Regions from separate parts of the Pararhizobium sp. genome, predicted to be linked through region 2. Evidence: riboswitches for the same ligand, from Rfam matches in the RefSeq annotation. Region 2 holds a riboswitch; the other holds the start of a gene.
The links. A riboswitch is a leader RNA that binds a small molecule or an ion and turns the genes downstream of it on or off. The one in region 2 is predicted to bind S-adenosylmethionine.
Positions count from the first base shown of each region.

Region 1: it holds a riboswitch for S-adenosylmethionine, as region 2 does, so the genes downstream of both, ACQY8Q_RS15295 (O-succinylhomoserine sulfhydrylase) here and metA (homoserine O-acetyltransferase MetA) in region 2, are expected to answer to the same signal.

Region 1 is NZ_CBDIHY010000003.1:2,000,971-2,006,961, reverse strand. Features, by position in the region: gene ACQY8Q_RS15300 (2'-deoxycytidine 5'-triphosphate deaminase) at 1-991, opposite strand, end outside; SAM riboswitch at 1,100-1,178, shown strand; gene ACQY8Q_RS15295 (O-succinylhomoserine sulfhydrylase) at 1,223-2,407, shown strand; gene ACQY8Q_RS15290 (CDP-alcohol phosphatidyltransferase family protein) at 2,457-3,077, opposite strand; gene apaG (Co2+/Mg2+ efflux protein ApaG) at 3,173-3,565, shown strand; gene ACQY8Q_RS15280 (Hsp33 family molecular chaperone) at 3,579-4,574, opposite strand; gene argF (ornithine carbamoyltransferase) at 4,846-5,763, opposite strand; gene ACQY8Q_RS15270 (aspartate aminotransferase family protein) at 5,810-5,991, opposite strand, start outside.
Region 2 is NZ_CBDIHY010000003.1:1,112,623-1,118,613, forward strand. Features, by position in the region: gene ACQY8Q_RS10930 (methyl-accepting chemotaxis protein) at 1-978, opposite strand, end outside; gene ACQY8Q_RS10935 (DUF4345 domain-containing protein) at 1,464-1,895, opposite strand; gene ACQY8Q_RS10940 (ArsR/SmtB family transcription factor) at 2,039-2,413, shown strand; gene ACQY8Q_RS10945 (SRPBCC family protein) at 2,410-2,883, shown strand; gene ACQY8Q_RS10950 (SRPBCC family protein) at 2,910-3,383, shown strand; gene ACQY8Q_RS10955 (SRPBCC family protein) at 3,407-3,877, shown strand; SAM riboswitch at 3,953-4,030, shown strand; gene metA (homoserine O-acetyltransferase MetA) at 4,105-5,031, shown strand; gene ACQY8Q_RS10965 (N-acetyltransferase family protein) at 5,088-5,480, shown strand; gene ACQY8Q_RS10970 (aldose epimerase family protein) at 5,620-5,991, shown strand, end outside.

The DNA of each region.
Region 1 (5,991 bases), 890 kb from region 2:
TCAGGCGGCCGACGATCTGGCCGTGCTCGAGGATGAACGGCACTTCGTGGCTGCGGACTTCGAGAACGGCGCGGCTGCCTTTGCCGCCAGCCGAAACGTGGCCGAAGCCGGGGTCGAAGAAGCCGGCATAATGAACACGGAATTCGCCGACCAGCGGATCGAAAGGCGTCATCTCGGCGGCATAGAGTGGCGGCACATGCACGGCTTCGCGCGAGACGAGGATGTAGAACTCGTCGGGATCGAGGATCAGTTCGTCGCGGCCACGGCTGTAGAGCGGCTCCCAGAAATCGAAGATGCCATGCTCGGCCTTCTTGTCGACATCGATAACGGCGGTGTGGTGCTTTCCCCGATAACCGATCAGGCCGTCAGCGCCGGTGCCCTTAAGATCGATCGACAGGGCGATACCGGCGCCGGAGACGTTCGGCTTGTCGCTGGCGACCAGAACGTCACTTTCATGCAACGCCAGCACTTCCGTCTCGGCGAGCAGCGCATGGCCGACGCGGAAGCGGATCTGCGACAGGCGCGAGCCGCGCCGGACGATGACCGGGAAGGTGCGCGGGCTGATTTCGAGGTAGAGCGGGCCCGAATAGCCGGCCGGGATCTTGTCGAATTCCTGGGCACGGTCGGTGATGACGCGGGTAAAAATGTCGAGGCGGCCGGTCGAGCTTTTCGGATTGGCCGAGGCCGACATTTCCGGTGAAAGATCGAGGCTTTCCATCAGCGGCACGATGTAGACGCAGCCGGTTTCGAGCACCGCCCCTTCGGACAGATCGATGACGTGCAGCTTCAGCCGGTCGAGCTTGTCGGCCACCAGATGGCCGGGACCGGGCATGAAGCTGGCACGCACACGAAAGGCAATCGAGCCGAGACGCAGGTCGAGGCTGGCCGGCTGGATCTGGTCGGTATCGAGATCTGCCTCGCTTTTCAACCGTCCCGCATCAAACAGCGCCGCAATGGCGCGATCGGCTAGAATGCCTGTGGCCCTGGTCATTTCCATCGTCCTCTTTGCCGCACCCGGCACGTCATAAACCAAATTGTCCCTGTGACATATCTTGTTGTTCACGGGAATTGACGCAAGCGCGGCTAATCAGTAAATACTGACTTATCCCGTGGTGATTTGGCCGGTCGGCTTGCAGCCACGTAAAACAAATAGCTAAAAAGGCCGGGTTTGAAACCGGCTTGCTTTACGCGGCCGGTTTTTTTGTTTTGAAAGAGACAATCGATGAGCAACAATTGGCGCCCCGCGACACAGCTCGTTCATGGCGGCACGACCCGTTCAAACCATGGTGAAACCTCCGAAGCCATCTTCATGACGCAGGGTTTCGTCTACGACAGCTCGGAAGCGGCGGAAGCGCGCTTCAAGGGCGAGACAGACGGCTTCATCTATGCCCGTTATGGCAGCCCGACCAACGACATGTTCGAAAAGCGCATGTGTATGCTGGAAGGCGCAGAAGACGCACGCGCCACGGCATCCGGCATGGCTGCGGTCTCCGCCGCCATTCTCTGCCAGTTGAAGGCCGGCGACCATATTGTTGCGGCCCGCGCCCTGTTCGGCTCCTGCCGTTGGGTGGTCGAAACGCTGGCGCCGAAATACGGCATCGAATTCACGCTGATCGACGGGCGTTTCCTGGAAAACTGGGAAAGGGCCGTCAAGCCGAACACCAAGGTGTTCTTCCTCGAAAGCCCGACCAATCCGACACTGGAAGTGGTCGATATCGAAGGCGTCGCCAAGATCGCCAATCAGATCGGTGCCAAGGTCATCGTCGACAACGTCTTTGCGACGCCGCTGCTGCAGAAGCCGCTGGAACTGGGTGCCCATATCGTCGTCTACTCCGCCACCAAGCATATCGATGGTCAGGGCCGTTGCCTTGGCGGTGTGATCCTCTCCGACAAGGAATGGATCAACGAGCACCTGCACGACTATTTCCGCCATACCGGCCCAGCTCTCTCGCCATTCAACGCCTGGACGCTGTTGAAGGGCATCGAAACCCTGCCTTTGCGGGTGCGCCAGCAGAGCGAGAACGCCTCGCGCGTTGCAGACTTCCTGGCCGAGCAGAAGCAGGTCGCCAAGGTGATCTATCCCGGCCGCAAGGACCATCCGCAGGCCGATATCATCGCCCGGCAGATGAAGGGCGGCTCGACGCTGGTCTGCTTCGAGATGAAGGGTGGCAAGGAGGCGGCCTTTGCGCTGCAGAACGCGCTGGACGTGGTCCTAATCTCCAACAATCTCGGCGATAGCAAGAGCCTGATCACCCATCCGGCAACGACGACGCACAAGAACCTTTCGGACGAAGCCCGCGAAGAGCTCGGCATTTCGCCGGGCACCGTGCGCTTCTCGGCAGGGATCGAGGACAGCGAAGACCTGATCGAGGATTTCGCCCGCGCGCTGAAGTCGGTTCAGGCCTGATTTCTGGATTTTGCGAAACGCCCGTGTCCTGCCGGATGCGGGCGTTTTTTTATGCTTGGATTTCTCGCCTGAAGCTCGCCCGTGCCAAGACGATGCGTGACAGAGCCGTGTAGAAACAGACGAGCGCAAAGATCACCGCGATCTCGAAAAACCATTGCGGGAACAGGCAGAACGCCAGAAAGACAGCAATCGTCTCGGTTGCCTCGGCAAGACCGGTGGTGAAATAGAGCGACTTTGCGCCGCGCGCATCCGTCAAGAGACCGCGCTTTTCAGCCATGATCGAAAAGGCGAGGAAGCTGGCGCCATTGACATAGAAGGATAGCAGCAGAAGCCCGCCGGCAACGCCGTTCTCATACGGGTCAGCAAGGATGAAGGCGAACGGGATGAGACCGTAGAAGGCAAAATCGAGCACGATATCGAGGAAGCCGCCGAAATCGGTTTTTTGGGTGGCCCGCGCGACGGCGCCGTCGAGGCCATCACACATCCGGCTTATGCCGATCAGAACAAAAGCCCAGACATAAGCATCGAGAACGATGGCAATTCCGGCGGCCAGGCCGATCCCGAAGCCCAGAATGGTGACCGTGTTCGCCCCGATACCACGCACCGCCAAACCTTGACCTGCACGATCCAGCCAAGGGTCGAGCCGCTTCCTGAAATGACCGTCCAGCATGCTGTGCCCTATCCAGACAGTTTACGCTGTCCATTATTCTTGACGAAACCATCTTGCTGTAGAATATCGCCTATAGACTTGAAAAGGGTTTGCATATGTACCGCGCGCTGACACGCGACATCGAGGTGACCGTCGAGCCTTATTATCTGGAGGAGCAATCCGATCCGGATGACAGCCGCTATGTCTGGGGCTACCGGATCCTGATCTCGAACCTGTCCGAAGAGACGGTCCGGCTGATGACGCGCTACTGGCATATTACCGATGAAAACGGCCAGGTGGACGAGGTCAATGGACCTGGCGTTATCGGTGAGCAGCCGGTTCTCAACCCCGGCGATACCTATGAGTATTCTTCCGGCTGCCCGCTCGATACGCCATCAGGCGTGATGTTCGGCCACTATTCGATGGAAACCACGCAAGGCGTGTCCTTCAACGTTGCCATTCCCGCCTTCTCGCTGGATTCGCCCGGCCAGAACCGGACGCTGAACTGATGGCCGCAGCGTCTTACTGCGGCTTCACTTCCGTTGCCTCGAAGCTGTATGTCGTCGAACAGAACTCGCAGCTGACCGACACCATTCCGTCTTCCGCCGCATGATCGATATCGTCCTGGCTGAGGGCTGCCAGCACATCGCGCAACCGCTCGCGTGAACAGCTGCATTTGTCGTAGACGGCTTGCGGCGGATAGACCTTGACGCCACGCTCGTGGAACAGCCGGTAAAGCAGACGCTCGGTGCCAACGGTCGGATCGGTCAATTCATCGGCATCGATGGTCTGGACCATGACACTGGCCTCACCCCAGAGATCATCGACCTCGAAGTCAGCGCCGGCATCCGTCGCGTCGCCATCTCCACCGTGCAGGTCCCTCTGGCGCATGCGCTCAGGCGTTTCCGGCAGAAACTGCGCGACCATGCCACCCGCCCGCCAGCGATGGCGTGGCTTGCCGTTTTCATCGCGATCGAGCAGTTCGGCAACGCCGAGACGGACCTTGGTCGGGATCTGTTCCGACTGGCGGAAATAGACGCCGGCAATCTCTTCCAGCGAGGCGCCGTCCAACGGTACGATGCCCTGATAGCGCTGCATATGTGCCCCCTGATCGATGGTGAAGGCAAGGATGCCCTCGCCGAGCAGATGCTGCGGCTGGGTCAGGCCATTCTCTTCCGCAATCTTCAGAGCTTCCTCGTTGTAACGGGCATAGGCACGTACCCGGTCCGGTGTCGCGAAATCGGCGACGACCAGATCAACCGGGCCGTTGCTCTTGGTCTGGATAATCAGCTTGCCTTCAAATTTCAGCGAGGTACCGAGAAGCACCGTCAGCACCACCGTTTCGGCAACGAGACGGGCGACCGGCAGGGGGTAGTTGTGGCGTTCGAGGATCGCATCCAGCATCGGGCCGAGCTGGACTGCGCGGCCGCGCACGTCGAGGCCTTCCACCTGAAACGGCACGACATGATCGTCGCCGGCAAAATCGAACTGGCCGAGGCCAAAGTCTTCTTCCGTCATCACTCTGCTCCTAGCCCTCGGACCTTTACCCGCCATGAAGGCCGGGGCGCTGTCCGATGCTTTCTATTGATCCTGCGCAAGCCGGCCTTGTCCAGATCGCTCCTGAAAAACCGGCCGTTTGGTCTGCCGCCTCCATGAAGGACGGCGGCGAGGATGGATGGATACTTCTGAATACGAATGACCGGCAAAGGAGGACACGCCGCCTGCCGGTCATCAGCTTGTTGCATAGATCGTGTGCCGCCACCCGGTTTTCAATATCCCGGGCAAGGCGTTAAAGCGCGCCAAGGCACCATGCAAGAACGGACTTTTGTGCGTGCAGGCGGTTCTCTGCCTCGTCGAAGACCACCGACTGCTTGCCATCGATGACGTCGTCCGTCACCTCTTCGCCGCGATGGGCCGGCAGGCAGTGCATGAAGATCGCGTCCTTGTCCGCCTTCGCCATCAGCTGGGCATTGACCTGGAAAGGCTGGAAGACGTTGTGGCCGCGCGCGCGGTGTTCCTGGTTCATCGACACCCAGGTGTCGGTGACCACACAATGGGCGCCGTCCACGGCATGTTCCGCATCGTGATAGAGCTTGATCTCGCCGCCATTGTTGCGAGCCCAGTTGAGGATCTTGTCGTCCGGCTCCGAGCCGAGCGGCACGGCCATGTTCATCCGGTAGCCGAAGCGCGCCGAGCCTTCGATGAAGGAATGCAGCACATTGTTGCCGTCGCCGGTCCAGGCAATCGTCTTACCCTTGACCGGGCCTGCATGCTCCTCGAACGTCATGATATCAGCCATGATCTGGCAGGGATGCGTGGCATCTGTCAGGCCGTTGATCACAGGCACGGTGGCGTGCTCGGCCAGTTCCAGCAGCCGGTTATGATCGGTGGTGCGGATCATGATCGCATCGACATAGCGCGACAGGACCTTGGCCGTGTCACCGATGGTCTCGGCGCGGCCGAGCTGCATTTCAGTACCGGACAGGAACAGCGTCTCGCCGCCGAGCTGGCGCATGCCGACATCGAAGGACACGCGGGTACGGGTCGAGGGCTTCTCGAAGATCATCGCCAGCATCTTGCCGGCCAGCGGCTTTTCCGCGGTTCCGGCCTTGGTGTCGGCTTTGCGGACGCGGGCGTCCTCGATGATTGACCTTAAGTCAGTTGTCGTCATGGCAGAAAGATCGAGAAAATGTCTGGTGCCGGCCATTCTATTCAAAGTCCTGTGTTTTTTCAGCGTGTAAGCGAAGCGTCGTTCAGGCCGATGCCTGTCGTCGCTCCGCTGTCAGCTGTTCGGCGGCGCGTTCAAGCCGCGCCAGGCCTTCACGGGCTTCCTCGGCCGTTGTCACGAGCGGCGGCAGCAGGCGGATGACATTCTCACCTGCAGGCACCGCCAGCAGTCTTTCTGCGCGGATGGCCTTCAAGAGATCGGCAGACG
Region 2 (5,991 bases):
CGTTTCGAAGTCGGGCGCAAAAGTCTGGTTGAGCTGAAAGGAAAGATCGCCTGCAGCCAGATGCGAAAGGCCATCCGCCAGCCCAGCCGTCGCCAGCTCCATTTCATCCGCCTTGATCCGCGCAGTTTGCGCATTCTGCCGCCGCTCGCTCTCGGTCATGTTGCGCTCGCTTGCGGCCTCGGCTTCCAGCTGGATGTTGGCCAGCGCATTGGCCTTGAACACCGCAACCGCCGCTGCCATGGCGCCGATTTCGTCGGCGCGACCCTGGAACGGAATGGCCGCTGTCGTGTCGCCTGCTGCCAGCGCCTTCATCGAGCCGGTGATGGCCTCGATCGGCCTGGCGATCCCGGAAAGGGCAAAATAGATGCCGCCTGCAATCACCGAAAGGCCAACAGCGACGGCCACCATCGCAATGGTCATCGTCGTCTGGAAGACCTGTTTGCTGATCTCGTAAGAGTGCTGCGATCCCTCCGTTTTAATCCGGACGATCTTGTCGACGATATCCGTCAGCTCGGCAGCGGCCGGGCGGATCTGCGTCTGCTGGGCGACTTTCGCCTCCTCTGTCTTGCCCGCACGCGAAAGGGCGAGCATCGGCTGTGCCAATTGCTGGAGGGCGGCAAACTTCGTTTCGATGTCCTTCGCCACAGCTTGCTCGGACGCATCGTCGCTGGCAGCCTCGTTCAATTTCAACTGCTCGCGAAAATGAGTGGCATCCGCATCCAGCGCCTGCTCGACGGTCTTGCGGCTGGCGTCATCCAGGGCCATCACATGATTAAGATAATTGCGGCGCATCGAAGACAGCGCCAGGTTCATTTCCTTGGCGACGGAGACGCCCGGCAACCAGTCCGTCGCCATTTCAGCGACGTTCTTATTCAACGTGTTCATGCTTTGAATGGCAAAGCCGGCAAAGGATAGGAACACGACACCGATAAGCATTAACACGGCGGTCAATGCAGTCTTGATCTTTGGGCGGGACACGATGGCCTCCTGATGGGGTCGATCAACATGCAACCGTACCGCGACATCATGTCAGCTCCGGTGGCAGACCATCCGACGGGCATCTCGGAGTTAGCGAGAATTTAGCGCGCAATGTAATTAAGGATTCCATAATGTGACGCGCAAACCCTTGAAATAAAAAGATATTCACATCTCAGGATTGTTTTTTGCAATCCCGAATATCTTGGATTGTTCCATTTTCCTCGCGATGGAGACGCAAAACACTCTGCTTGGCTGGCTTTTCAAACCGGCATGCTTTGCGAGACGGACGAAACGGTGCGACGGAATTCGCAAAACACCAGGTTACGGCGCGAAACCTCGGCACAGCCTCGGGCCAATGCCGGAAGGACAGAAGGGTGAGACGATCCTCCCAGCCACGCCTAGGATCGCCCCACCCGCCGCTTGCGGCAATCGCCTCCACCCGTTTGCTGATCGGGCGGAAGACGCCGATTGCTGCGCGACCTCGCTCAACTCCGGCTTTGGCTCAGGGCCGCAACCTGTCCGTGCCAGAGAACCAGACACGGCACGACGACCAGTTCCATGCCAAGCCCGAGCAGATGCCCAGCCGAAGGCACACCATCGATAACCAGCGAATACAGCCGCGCCAGCCCACCGCTGAATGTCAGGATCGCCAGAAGCCGGATGCGTTCGGTCTTCTTCTCGATCGCTGGAATGCAGCTGTACCAGCCGATGCCAAAAGCAAGGAACAGACCCGACAGGAACCGCACATGACTGCTGAGATCCACAGGCGGTGTCGTCTCGCCGAGAAAGCCGGGTCCCATCACCACACCCGCCAGCCCGGCAAACACCGGCAGCATCGCCAGGATAGCGATGGTTGCCTGCAACAGGCGCCGCTGGCGGAAATCGGCCGGGCTGATCTGGTAGGCAAGACTGGGCATCGCGTTTCCTCCTGAAGTCATCAGGGGTACGCGTGCCGGAACGGGCGAGTTTCAGGTTTTCGAACACATCGGCGTGAACACAACACTTAGCAATTTACTTAACTATCTCTTGCGCTCGTCGCCATGCCATGATAGTTAGGCATATGCTTAACCAATCAAACCAGCTCGATCTCATGTTCCAGGCGCTCGCTGATCCGGCACGGCGCATGATGGTGAACAGGCTTTGCCATGGACCGGCCTCTGTCAGCGAACTGGCCGGCCCACTCACCATGTCCCTGCCCTCCGTCATGCAACACCTGCAGGTGCTGGAACTGAGCGGCCTCGTCCAGTCGCAGAAGGTCGGGCGGGTGCGCACCTGCACCATCGACCGGGAGGTGCTGAGCCTTGCAGAACAATGGATCTCCGATCGCCGCGCTCTGTGGGGCCGCCGCCTCGACGCGCTGGGCGACTATCTCGCCGACAACCCGGAAGAGCCCGACACCATTCAAACCGAAACATCTCAAGGGGGTGAACAATGACCGACCGCAGCGTGACCCATGCCACTTTCGTCATCGAGCGCGTTTACGACGCTTCGCCGGCCCGCGTCTTCAAGGCCTTTTCCGACCCGGCTGCCCGTAACCGCTGGTTCGTCAAGGCCGACAACTGGCCGATTGCCGAATACACCTTCGACTTCCGCGTTGGTGGCCGCGAGACCGGCCGCTTCAGCCCGGATGGCACGATGATGGTCTATAACGAAACCATTTACCACGACATCGTACCGGACAACCGGATGATTTTCGCCTATTCGATGCTGATCGGCGACAAACGCATTTCCTCGTCGCTCGCCACGGTGGAACTAAAGGCCGAAGGCGCAAAGACCCGGCTGTTTTACACCGAACAGGGCGCCTTTCTCGACGGCCTCGACAAGGTCGCCGATCGCGAAAAAGGCTGCCGCGACCTCTACGAACAACTGGCCATCGAACTCGAACGCAGTGCCGCCGTCGCCTGACCCCACAGGCAAACAAGGAGAGTGTGATGACCGAACGATCCACGAGGCACTCCACCATCGTCCTTGAACGCACGTACGCGGCAGCACCGCCGCGCGTCTTTGCCGCCTGGTCCGATCCGGATGCCCTTCTGCGCTGGGGATCGCCGGGCGAGGGATGGGACGTGGCCTATGAACGCTTCGACTTCCGAACCGGCGGCAGCGATGTCAGCCGCTTCGGGCCGAAGGGCGGTCCGGTTTTCATCAACGAAACCACCTATCAGGACATCGTGCCCAATGTGCGCATCATCTCAGCGGGCAACATGACCTCGGAAGGCAAACGGCTTTTCGCCGGACTTCTGACCGTCGAGTTCATCGCAGCAAGCCACGGCTGCCGCGTTATTCTCACCGAGCAGGGCGTCTTCCTCGACGGCCATGACAGGCCGGAAAACCATGAGGCCGGGTGGGACCAGATGCTCGACAATCTTGGAACGGAACTCAACCGCGATCAGGCCGCCACCTAACGAAACACCGGAGAGGAACCGCCATGACCCAGCATTCGGTAACCCATGCCGCTTTCACCATCGTCCGCCACTACGATGCCTCTCCGTCCCGTGTCTTTGCCGCATGGGCCAAGAAGGATAACAAGGCCCGGTGGTACGCCAGCCATGCCGGCTGGACATCGCAGGACTTCACTATTGATTTCCGCATCGGCGGCCGCGAGCACCTGTCGATCACCTCCCCCGATAGGGTAGTGCATACCTTCGATGGGCAATATCAGGACATCGTGCCAAACGAGCGCATCATCTATAGCTACGACATCCACCTGGATCGCACGCGGATCTCCGTCTCGCTGACCACGGTTGAACTCAAGGCAGACGGCGCTGGAACGAAGCTGGTCTTCACCGAACAGGACGCCTTTCTTGACGGCCATGACACTGTCAGCCAGCGCGAAACGGGAACGCGTTCCCTGCTCGACAGTGTGGCAGCCTTTCTGGCAAAAGGAGAGCCTGCCTGACGATAGCAACCAGTCGTGGCGACCGTTTTACGCACACGGGCGCAGCATATTGATTCGCGCGCCAACAGGCGCTATTTAAGCACTCGTGGTGATTTGGCCGGCCGGCTTGCAGCCACGTTAAATAAGTCGCTAAAGGGCCGTGCATGCGCAAGCAAGCGGGGCCGGTTGCGATTCTATCGTTGCCGGTTTTTTTGTACCGGCGTGTTCGTTGAGCCGAGTGTTGTCCCATGCCAATCAAGATTCCTGATACGCTGCCCGCCTATGAAACCCTCGTCAAAGAGGGGGTGCGGATGATGACCGAAACTGCCGCAATCCGCCAGGACATCCGGCCGCTGCAGATCGGCCTGCTCAATCTCATGCCGAACAAGATCAAAACCGAAGTGCAGATGGCGCGCCTTGTCGGCGCCTCGCCGCTGCAGGTCGAATTCTCGTTGATCCGGCTGGGCGGCCACAAGGCCAAGAATACGCCGGAAGAGCATCTGCTGGCCTTCTACGAGACTTGGGAAGAGGTCAAGCACCGCAAGTTCGACGGCCTGATCATCACTGGCGCCCCTGTCGAGACGCTGGATTATGAAGACGTCACCTACTGGAACGAGATGCAGCAGATTCTTGACTGGACCCACACCAATGTCCATTCGACGCTGAACATCTGCTGGGGTGCGATGGCGGCGATCTACCATTTCCACGGCGTGCCGAAATACACGCTGAAGGAAAAGGCGTTCGGCGTCTATCGCCACCATAATCTCAACCCGTCCTCGCCCTATCTCAGCGGTTTTTCCGATGATTTCCAGATACCGGTATCGCGCTGGACCGAGGTGCGCCGCGCCGATATCGAGCAAAAACCCGCGCTGGAAATCCTGATGGAATCCGAGGAAATGGGTGTGTGCTTCGTGCATGAGAAGGCCGGCAACCGGCTCTATGTCTTCAACCATGTCGAATATGATTCGACATCGCTGTCGGATGAATATTTCCGCGATGTCGATGCCGGCGTGCCGATCAAGATGCCGCACAACCATTTTCCCCACAATGATCCGACGTTGACGCCACAGAACCGCTGGCGCAGCCACGCGCACCTGTTGTTCGGCAACTGGATCAACGATATCTATCAGACGACATCCTATGATCTCGCCGATATCGGGAAGGACAGACGCTGACCGCAACCCTCACCATCCGCCCCATCGAGCCCGGCGACGAGCAGGATTGGCGCCGCCTGTGGAAGGCGTATCTCGCCTTCTACGAGACCACTCTGCCAGAGGACATCTACGCCCTCACCTTCTCGCGGCTCTTGAGCGGCGCGGCGCATGAATATGCGGGATTTCTCGCCGTGCTGGACGGCAAACCGGTCGGTCTTGCGCATTTCCTCTTTCACCGGTCCTGCTGGCACAAGAATTCCATCTGCTACCTGCAGGACCTGTTTGCCGATCCGGAGGTGCGCGGACAGGGAATCGGCCGGGCGCTGATCGAAGCTGTCTATGCCCGGGCCAATGCGGAAAAGGCAGAGGAAGTCTACTGGATGACTCAGGACTTCAACGCCAATGCCCGCAAGCTTTACGACCGGATCGCCGATAAGACGCCTTTCATCATCTATCAGAAGACGTTTTAAGGCGAATCTGTTCTGTCTTTACTGAGGAAGGTGCCTGAACGGCTGGAGCGTCCGGGCGCCTTAAATTGTATGACTTTTCGGTTGCTGCCATCCGCGAAATGACGCAGTTTGCCGCCGAAAGAGTGGAGGAAGAGTAATCGTGCAGACAGAGACTGAAGTGTTCGGCCATATGCCGTCCGGCGAACCCGTTCATCGCATCGTCATAAAGGGCGGCGGGCTGACCGCACATATCCTCACCTGGGGCTCCGTCATCCAGGACCTGCGCCTTGATGGCCATGCGGCGCCACTGGTTCTCGGCTTCGAGAATTTTTCCGACTATCTCTCGCATTCCCCCTATTTCGGCGCAACGCCCGGCCGCAACGCCAATCGCATCGGCGGTGGGCGGTTTGCCATCGATGGCGTGCCCTACCAGCTCGAATGCAACGAAAAGGGCGTAACCCACCTGCACGGTGGCAGCGACGGCATTGCCAAGCGCCTGTGGAGGCTGATCGAGACGGCGGAGAACCGCGTC